2 regions of the Streptomyces sp. NPDC059169 genome follow, and region 1 is predicted to be linked to the other one. Evidence: riboswitches for the same ligand, from Rfam matches in the RefSeq annotation. Region 1 holds a riboswitch; the other holds the start of a gene.
What was found. Region 1 has a riboswitch for glycine ahead of gcvT (glycine cleavage system aminomethyltransferase GcvT). Riboswitches for the same ligand answer to the same signal wherever they lie in the genome.
Positions count from the first base shown of each region.

Region 2: it holds a riboswitch for glycine, as region 1 does, so the genes downstream of both, gcvP (aminomethyl-transferring glycine dehydrogenase) here and gcvT (glycine cleavage system aminomethyltransferase GcvT) in region 1, are expected to answer to the same signal.

Region 1 is NZ_JBHZCF010000006.1:167,265-171,512, reverse strand. Features, by position in the region: gene ACFXOM_RS13520 (enhanced serine sensitivity protein SseB) at 1-201, opposite strand, end outside; gene ACFXOM_RS13515 (AAA family ATPase) at 626-1,300, opposite strand; glycine riboswitch at 1,428-1,525, shown strand; gene gcvT (glycine cleavage system aminomethyltransferase GcvT) at 1,674-2,789, shown strand; gene gcvH (glycine cleavage system protein GcvH) at 2,876-3,250, shown strand; gene glyA (serine hydroxymethyltransferase) at 3,280-4,248, shown strand, end outside.
Region 2 is NZ_JBHZCF010000025.1:9,718-13,965, reverse strand. Features, by position in the region: gene gcvP (aminomethyl-transferring glycine dehydrogenase) at 1-2,753, opposite strand, end outside; glycine riboswitch at 2,931-3,027, opposite strand; partial or broken gene ACFXOM_RS32765 (PRC-barrel domain-containing protein) at 3,106-3,285, shown strand; gene ACFXOM_RS32760 (DNA polymerase IV) at 3,432-4,248, opposite strand, start outside.

The DNA.
Region 1 (4,248 bases):
GAAGACGGGCACGTACGGCGCACCGTCGACCTCCAGGGTCGGCAGGTCCAGGCTGGGGCTGTCCGGACCGCCTCCGTTGGGCAGCGGCACCCATACGGCGCTGCGGCCCAGCACCTCGATCAGGCGACCGCCCGCCGTGGCGTTCCCCACCGAAGCGGCCAGCACCTCTTCGAGCTCGTTGGCGGGCCAAGTCGTGTCCACTGCGTTCCCCGCTTCCCCGTCCGGCCGCGTCCCGGCCGCATCGTCCTGCGAAAAGCAGGGTAGCGCCAGCACCGCCGGAGGACGGCCGCCCGGTCCGCGCGTTCGCGGAGCCCCGGCGGAGGAACCTCCTGGCGATCGCCGTCCGGACCGGTGGATCCCGACTGTCGGGGCCGCTGACGTGCTCCGACCGTCCCTGCACCCGTTCCGACCGCTCCCGTCCTGCCCGGGGGCACCCGTCGACCGTGCAGGGGCGCCGCGACCGGCGAGACGCCCCACCTGCGTCCCGCCGCCGCCCGGCGTTCGGATGCCGCGGCGCGGCGGCACCGGCCCGCGGTCCGCCCGTTCCGACCGCGCGGTGCCGGGCCGTACGCCCCGGAAGGGCTCCCGCGCTCGGGCGCGGGGGCCGGCACCGCGCCCGAGGACCTCAGCGGCCCCGGAAGCCGATCCGCGTCAGTGACGTCGCCGCGTCCCGGTCCAGCAGGACCGCGGAGGCACTGCCGGCGGGGAGCCGTCCGCGCTCCGCGTCGCGGACCAGCCTTCGCACCGCACGGCGGTGCCGGGCGAATGCGTACCCCGAGACCCCGCGGCCGCGCTCCTGCTGTCCCGCGAGTGCCACGTCGGGGGCGACGTCCAGCACCACCAGGTGGAGGGCGCGGCCACGACGGCGCGCCTTGCGGGCCAGCCAGTGCCGCACCCAGGACTGGGTGCCGCAGTCATGCACGATCACGCCGGCGCCGGAACGCAGGGCGGCCCGCAGGCCGGCGTAGTGCGCGATGCGCACCAGCGGGCGGTACACGGCGTACGGCAGCATCCGCGGCATCCGCAGGTCCCAGCGCTCCCGGGTGTTCTGCGAGTCGATCCCGCCGCCCCGGACCGCGCGTCGGATCAGCGTGGACTTGCCGCTGCCGGGCAGTCCGGAAATCACCACCACGTCCCCGGACGCGAAGAGCAGGCTGTGCGGGCTCCGCCCGGCTCGCTCCCGCAGATCGCGGACGACGGGCGGGGACGCCGACGCGCCGAGGAACCTCCGGGCGGGCAGGCCCGGGCGGGCCGTCGCGCCGGCAGTCGTCACGCATGCACCGGACCGCTGCAACGCCATCACTCTCCCCCTGTCAGGTCTCCGGAACCCTGCCCAAGAAGCTTAAAGAAAAGGTAATGCCCCACAAGTGATTTGCCGATGAGGGCACCCGTGCAATGATGTGCGCGCCAACTGCATACCGGCCGCTTGAATCCGCGCGGGAGAGTCCCGGCCACAGTGTGGGCCGGGCGCCGAAGGAGCAAGTACCTCCCTTGAATCTCTCAGGCCCCGTACCGCGCGCGATGAGGCAGATCTGAAAAGCGGGCCGCACGCCGTGGCTCCACCCAAGGTGCAAGTCGTGACCGCGCTCCGTGTGGTCGTGATGAACCTCTCAGGTTTCGATGACAGATGGGGAGGATCGTCCTCGCCAGTCATGCCCTGGGAGCCCCATCACATGAGCACCACCCTCCGTCTCACCGCCCTCGATGCCGTGCATCGCTCGCTGGGCGCGAACATGACCGACTTCGCCGGCTGGGACATGCCCCTGCGGTATTCCAGCGAGCGCGACGAGCACAACGCCGTACGGAGCAGGGCCGGACTCTTCGACCTCTCCCACATGGGTGAGATCACCGTGACCGGCCCGCAGGCGGCCGCCCTGTTGGACCACGCGCTGGTCGGCAACATCGGTGCCGTGGCCGCGGGCCGCGCCCGATACACCATGATCTGTCAGGAGGACGGTGGAATCCTCGACGACCTGATCGTGTACCGCCTCGGCGACACGGAGTACATGGTCGTCGCCAACGCGTCCAACGCGCAGGTGGTCCTCGACGCCCTGGTGGCCCGCTCCGAGGGCTTCGACGCGGAGGTCCGCGACGACCGCGACGCGTACGCGCTGATCGCCGTGCAGGGCCCCGAGTCCCCCGGCATCCTCGCGTCGCTCACCGACGCCGACCTGGACGGCCTCAAGTACTACGCCGGCCTGCCGGGCACCGTCGCCGGCGTCCCGGCGCTCATCGCCCGCACCGGCTACACCGGTGAAGACGGCTTCGAACTCTTCGTCGCCCCGGGCGACGCGGAGAAGCTGTGGCAGGCCCTGACCGATGCGGGCGAGGGCGTGGGCCTGATCCCGTGCGGTCTGTCCTGCCGCGACACGCTGCGCCTGGAAGCGGGCATGCCGCTCTACGGACACGAGCTGACCACCGCCCTCACTCCCTTCGACGCGGGTCTCGGCCGGGTCGTGAAGTTCGAGAAGGAGGGGGACTTCGTGGGGCGCGGGGCCCTGGAGGTCGCCGCCGAGCGCGCCGCGGCCAACCCGCCCCGCAAGCTCGTCGGCCTCGTTGCCGAAGGCCGCAGAGTGCCCCGTGCGGGCATGTCCGTCGTGTCCGGCGGTCAGGTGATCGGCGAGGTCACGTCGGGCGCCCCGTCCCCGACGCTCGGCAAGCCGATCGCCATGGCGTACGTGGACGCGGCCCACGCCGAACCCGGTACGGCGGGCGTCGGCGTCGACGTCCGCGGTACCCATGAGCCGTACGAGGTCGTGGCGCTGCCCTTCTACAAGCGCCAGAAGTAGTGCCGGGTCCGGTGCCTCCGGGTCCCGGACCTGCCAGAACCCCCTCACGTGCACAGCACTCCCCCGCATACAGGAGAATTCAGGTCATGAGCAACCCCCAGCAGCTGCGTTACAGCAAGGAGCACGAGTGGCTCTCGGCCGCCGAGGACGGCGTGTCGACGATCGGCATCACGGAGCACGCGGCGAACGCCCTGGGCGACGTCGTGTACGTCCAGCTCCCCGAGGTCGGTGACACCGTGACCGCGGGCGAGACCTGCGGTGAGCTGGAGTCGACCAAGTCGGTCAGCGATCTGTACTCCCCGGTTTCCGGCGAGGTCGTCGAGGCCAACCAGGACGTCGTGGACGACCCGTCGCTGGTGAACACCGCCCCGTTCGAGGGCGGCTGGCTGTTCAAGGTGCGGGTCGCGGAGGAGCCGAAGGACCTGCTCTCCGCCGACGAGTACACCGACTTCGCCGGCTGACCCACGACCACAGGCAAAGGGATCGCGTGATGTCGCTTCTCAACACCCCTCTCCACGAGCTCGACCCGGACGTCGCCGCCGCCGTCGACGCCGAGCTCCACCGTCAGCAGTCCACCCTGGAGATGATCGCTTCGGAGAACTTCGCTCCGGTCGCGGTCATGGAGGCCCAGGGCTCCGTCCTCACCAACAAGTACGCCGAGGGCTACCCGGGCCGCCGCTACTACGGCGGCTGCGAGCACGTCGACGTGGTCGAGCAGATCGCGATCGACCGCATCAAGGAGCTGTTCGGCGCCGAGCACGCCAACGTGCAGCCGCACTCGGGCGCCCAGGCCAACGCCGCCGCGATGTTCGCCCTGCTCAAGCCGGGCGACACGATCATGGGCCTGAACCTCGCGCACGGCGGGCACCTGACCCACGGCATGAAGATCAACTTCTCCGGCAAGCTCTACAACGTGGTCGCCTACCACGTCGACGACCAGACCGGTCAGGTCGACATGGCCGAGGTCGAGCGGCTCGCCAAGGAGTCCAAGCCGAAGCTGATCGTGGCCGGCTGGTCGGCGTACCCCCGCCAGCTGGACTTCGCCGCCTTCCGCCGGATCGCGGACGAGGTGGGCGCGTACCTGATGGTGGACATGGCCCACTTCGCGGGCCTGGTCGCCGCGGGTCTGCACCCCAACCCGGTGCCGCACGCCCACGTGGTGACCACGACCACCCACAAGACGCTGGGTGGCCCGCGCGGCGGCGTCATCCTGTGCACCTCCGAGCTCGCCAAGAAGATCAACTCGGCGGTCTTCCCCGGTCAGCAGGGCGGCCCGCTGGAGCACGTCATCGCGGCGAAGGCCGTTTCCTTCAAGGTCGCGGCTTCCGAGGAGTTCAAGGAGCGGCAGCAGCGCACCCTGGAGGGCTCGAAGATCATCGCCGAGCGCCTGGTCCGGGACGACGTCCGGCAGGCCGGCGTCTCCGTCCTGTCCGGCGGTACGGACGTGCATCTGGTCCTC
Region 2 (4,248 bases), on a different contig from region 1:
CGGCCGTACGCGTGCTCCCACTCCCCGGCGAGCGCGTCCGCCGTGTGGGGGGCGTTGCTCAGCGGGTTGTCCGCCGTCGGCCACTCGCCCCGGGCCACCTTCTCGATCTCCGCGCGGATCGAGATCATCGCATCGCAGAAGCGGTCGATCTCCGCCAGATCCTCACTCTCGGTGGGCTCGATCATGAGGGTGCCCGCCACCGGGAACGACATCGTCGGCGCATGGAAGCCGTAGTCGATCAGACGCTTGGCGACGTCGTCCACGCTGACGCCGGTCTCCTTGGCCAGCGGACGCAGGTCCACGATGCACTCGTGCGCGACCAGCCCGGCCGGGCCCGTGTAGAGCACCGGGTAGTGCGGCTCCAGGCGCTTGGCGATGTAGTTCGCGGCGAGCACCGCCACCTGAGTGGCGCGCTTGAGGCCCTCGCCGCCCATGAGCCGGACGTACGCCCAGGAGATCGGCAGGATGCCGGCGGAACCCCACGGAGCGGCCGAGATCGGACCCACGCCCGTCTCCGGGCCCGCGGTCGGCTGGAGCGGGTGGTTCGGCAGGTACGGGGCGAGGTGCTCGCGGACGCCGACCGGACCGACACCGGGGCCACCACCGCCATGCGGGATGCAGAAGGTCTTGTGCAGGTTGAGGTGCGAGACGTCTCCGCCGAACTTGCCGGGCTTGGCCAGGCCCACCAGCGCGTTGAGGTTGGCACCGTCGACGTACACCTGGCCGCCTGCCTCGTGCACCTGGGCGCAGATGTCGGCGACGTGCTCTTCGAACACGCCGTGGGTCGACGGATACGTGATCATCAGCACGGACAGCTCGTCCCGGTACTGCTCGATCTTGGCGCCCAGGTCCTCGACGTCGATCTCCCCGTCATCGGCGGTCTTGACGACCACGACCTTCATCCCCGCCATCACGGCGCTCGCCGCGTTGGTGCCGTGCGCCGACGAGGGGATCAGGCAGACGATGCGCTGCGCGTCGCCGTTGGCCCTGTGGTAGGCACGCACGGCGAGCAGTCCGGCGAGCTCGCCCTGGGATCCGGCGTTCGGCTGGATGGAGACCTTGTCGTAACCGGTGACCTCGGCCAGGCGCTCCTCCAGCTCGCGGATGAGGGTCAGGTAGCCCTGGGCCTGCTCCACGGGGGCGAACGGGTGGACCTGGCCGAACTCGGGCCAGGTGACCGGCTCCATCTCGGTTGTCGCGTTCAGCTTCATCGTGCAGGAGCCGAGCGGGATCATTCCGCGGTCCAGCGCGTAGTCGCGGTCGGCGAGCCTGCGGAGGTAGCGCAGCATCGCAGTCTCGGAGCGGTGCGCGTGGAACACCGGGTGGGCGAGGTAGTCGCTGGTGCGCAGCAGGGCGGCCGGGAGCGTGTCCTCGGCGGTCGCGTCGAGGGCCTCGACGTCGCCCTCCACTCCGAAGGCGGACCACACCGACGTCAGCTGGGCGCGACCGGTGGTCTCATCGCAGGAGACCGACACGTGGTCGGCGTCGACGAGGTGCAGGTTGACCCCGTTCTCGCGGGCTGCGGCGACGACCTGGGCGGCCCGTCCGGGCACCCGGACCGTCAGGGTGTCGAAGTAGGCCCCGTGGACGAGCTCGACGCCCTGGGCGCGCAGCCCCGCGGCGAGGACCGTGGCGTAGCGGTGCGTGCGCTCGGCGATGGTCCGCAGCCCGTCCGGGCCGTGGTAGACGGCGTACATCCCCGCCATGACGGCCAGCAGCACCTGCGCGGTACAGATGTTGCTCGTGGCCTTCTCGCGGCGGATGTGCTGTTCGCGGGTCTGCAGGGCCAGGCGGTAGGCCTTGTTGCCGTCGGCATCGACGGAGACGCCGACGAGGCGGCCGGGCAGGCTGCGGGCGTGCTTCGCCTGGACCGCCATGTAGCCGGCGTGCGGGCCGCCGAAGCCCATCGGGACGCCGAAGCGCTGGGTCGTGCCGACCGCGATGTCGGCACCCAACTCGCCGGGCGAGGTGAGCAGGGTCAACGCCAGCAGGTCGGCTGCGACGGTGACGATCGCGCCGAGGTCGTGGGCCTGGTCGATGACCGGCTTGATGTCGCGGACGGCACCGGAGGCGCCCGGGTACTGCAGCAGGACGCCGAACACCCCGCGCTCGGCGATCTCGGCGGGGATGCCCGCGCTGAGGTCCGCCACGACCACCGTGACGCCCGTCGGCTCGGCGCGGGTCTCGATCACGGCGACGGTCTGCGGCAGGGCGTCGGCATCGATCAGGAAGACTCCGCCCTTGACCTTGCCGACCCGGCGGGACAGCGACATGGCCTCGGCGGCGGCGGTGCCCTCGTCGAGCAGCGAGGCGCCCGAGGTCGGCAGACCGGTGAGGTCGGCGACCATCGTCTGGAAGTTGAGGAGCGCCTCCAGCCGGCCCTGTGAGATCTCGGGCTGGTACGGCGTGTACGCGGTGTACCACGCCGGGTTCTCCATGACGTTGCGCAGGATGACCGGCGGGGTGAAGGTGCCGTAGTAGCCCAGGCCGATCATGGGGGCGAGCACCTGGTTGCGGTCCGCCAGGCTGCGGAGCTCCGCCAGGACCTCGGCCTCCGTGCGGGCTCCGGGCAGCCCCAGCGCCTCGGCGCTCTTGATCACGTCCGGTACGGCGGCTGCGGTCAGCTCGTCCAGCGAGCCGTAGCCGACCTGTGCCAGCATCTTCGCCTGGGCCCCGGCGTCGGGGCCGATGTGGCGCTGCTCGAAGGGGGTGCCTCGCTCCAGCTGGGAGAGCGGAATGCGGTTGGCGGTCATTGCGGAGGCCTCCTGGTCATTGCGACCTGCGAGGGGCACCACGGCGCGGGTGCCCGGACGGCCTCCCCCTCTGTCATCTCAACCTGAGAGCTTCACCGGAGCGCCCTGGGGCGGCCCGGCTTTCACCGTCGGTGAGAGCGGATGCCGTCAAACGCCCGCCCTGCTTTCCAGAGTGACCTCGTCCGTGCGGTACAGGGGCCTGAGAGATTCCGGGGAGGATTTGCTCCTTCGGCGTCTCCGGCGTTCCACCGGAGCACTCTCCCGCACGGGGTCAACAGCCGATTGCCAGCGTACCAGCGAGGTCTGGGGCGGAAGCGTCGAGTGGCCGACGCCTCAGTTGTGCACTTTCGTAGTGCTAAGGGCCTTGCGACGTCTTGGAGGGACCGTGCACACCGACATCGATCCGCGCAGTCTGATAGGCCGCAAGGCCTTCGACCGCAATGGAACCAAGATCGGGACCGTGGACGAGGTGTACCTCGACGACGCGACGGGGGTGCCGGAGTGGGCCGCGGTGCGCACAGGGCTGTTCAGCCGGGACGCGTTCGTGCCCCTGGAACCGAGCGAACTCGAAGGGGACGGCCTCCACGTCCCCTTCGAGCGTGCCCTGATCAAGGACGCCCCCGACTTCGGCGTCGGGCGCCATCTCTCCCCCGAGCAGGAACTGCAGCTCTACCACCACTACGGTCTCGATCTGCCGGTCCCCCCGGAGAAACCGGCTGCCGCACCGCCCTCCCCCTCCGGCCGTGATACCTCGGACCGTGACGACTCCAGCGGCCCCGCCCCGTCCGCGGGAACGTCCGGCGACCGGGACTTCGGGCGGCTGGCAGGCGACGACGACTGAGCCGCCCTCCCCGTCCCCGGGCGGACCAGGGGAAGCGGTTCCGACGGCCGGAGTTCCGCGTCGTCGACGGGGAACGTCCGCACCCTCCCCGGTGCGACGGACCACGGCTCCTCGAAACGGACGGTGACCCGCCCCAGGCCGCTGCCCTGCACCCATCCCGCCCCGTACCGGGCGTGCTGCACGTCCTGCCCCGCGTCCCAGCGCCGCTCGGACGGGGTCGGCTGTTCCTCTTGCTGCGGTTCCTCGCGCTCCTGCAGCGGATCCGCGCCCTCGACCACCGCTGCACCGGCACCCTGCTCACCTGCAGCGGCCTGCGCGAACAGGTCCTCCTGGGTGTAGTCGGCGAGGCCGGTCACCCCGACCCCCAGCAGCCGGACGCCACCCGTCGTGTCCACCGTCTCCAGCAGCCGGGCCGCGGCCTCCCGTACCACCGCCGGCTCGTCCGTCGGGCCCCGCAGCGTCTCGGACCGCGTGAGCGTCGAGAAGTCGAAGCGACGCACCTTCAGCACGATGGTGCGGCCCGAGTGCCCCGACCCGCGCAGCCGCCGCACGCAGCGCTCGGCGAGCCGCTCCACCTCCATGCGGATGCGCAGCCGGTCGTGCAGGTCCACGGCGAAGGTGTCCTCGACCGACACCGACTTGGCGTCGCGGTCG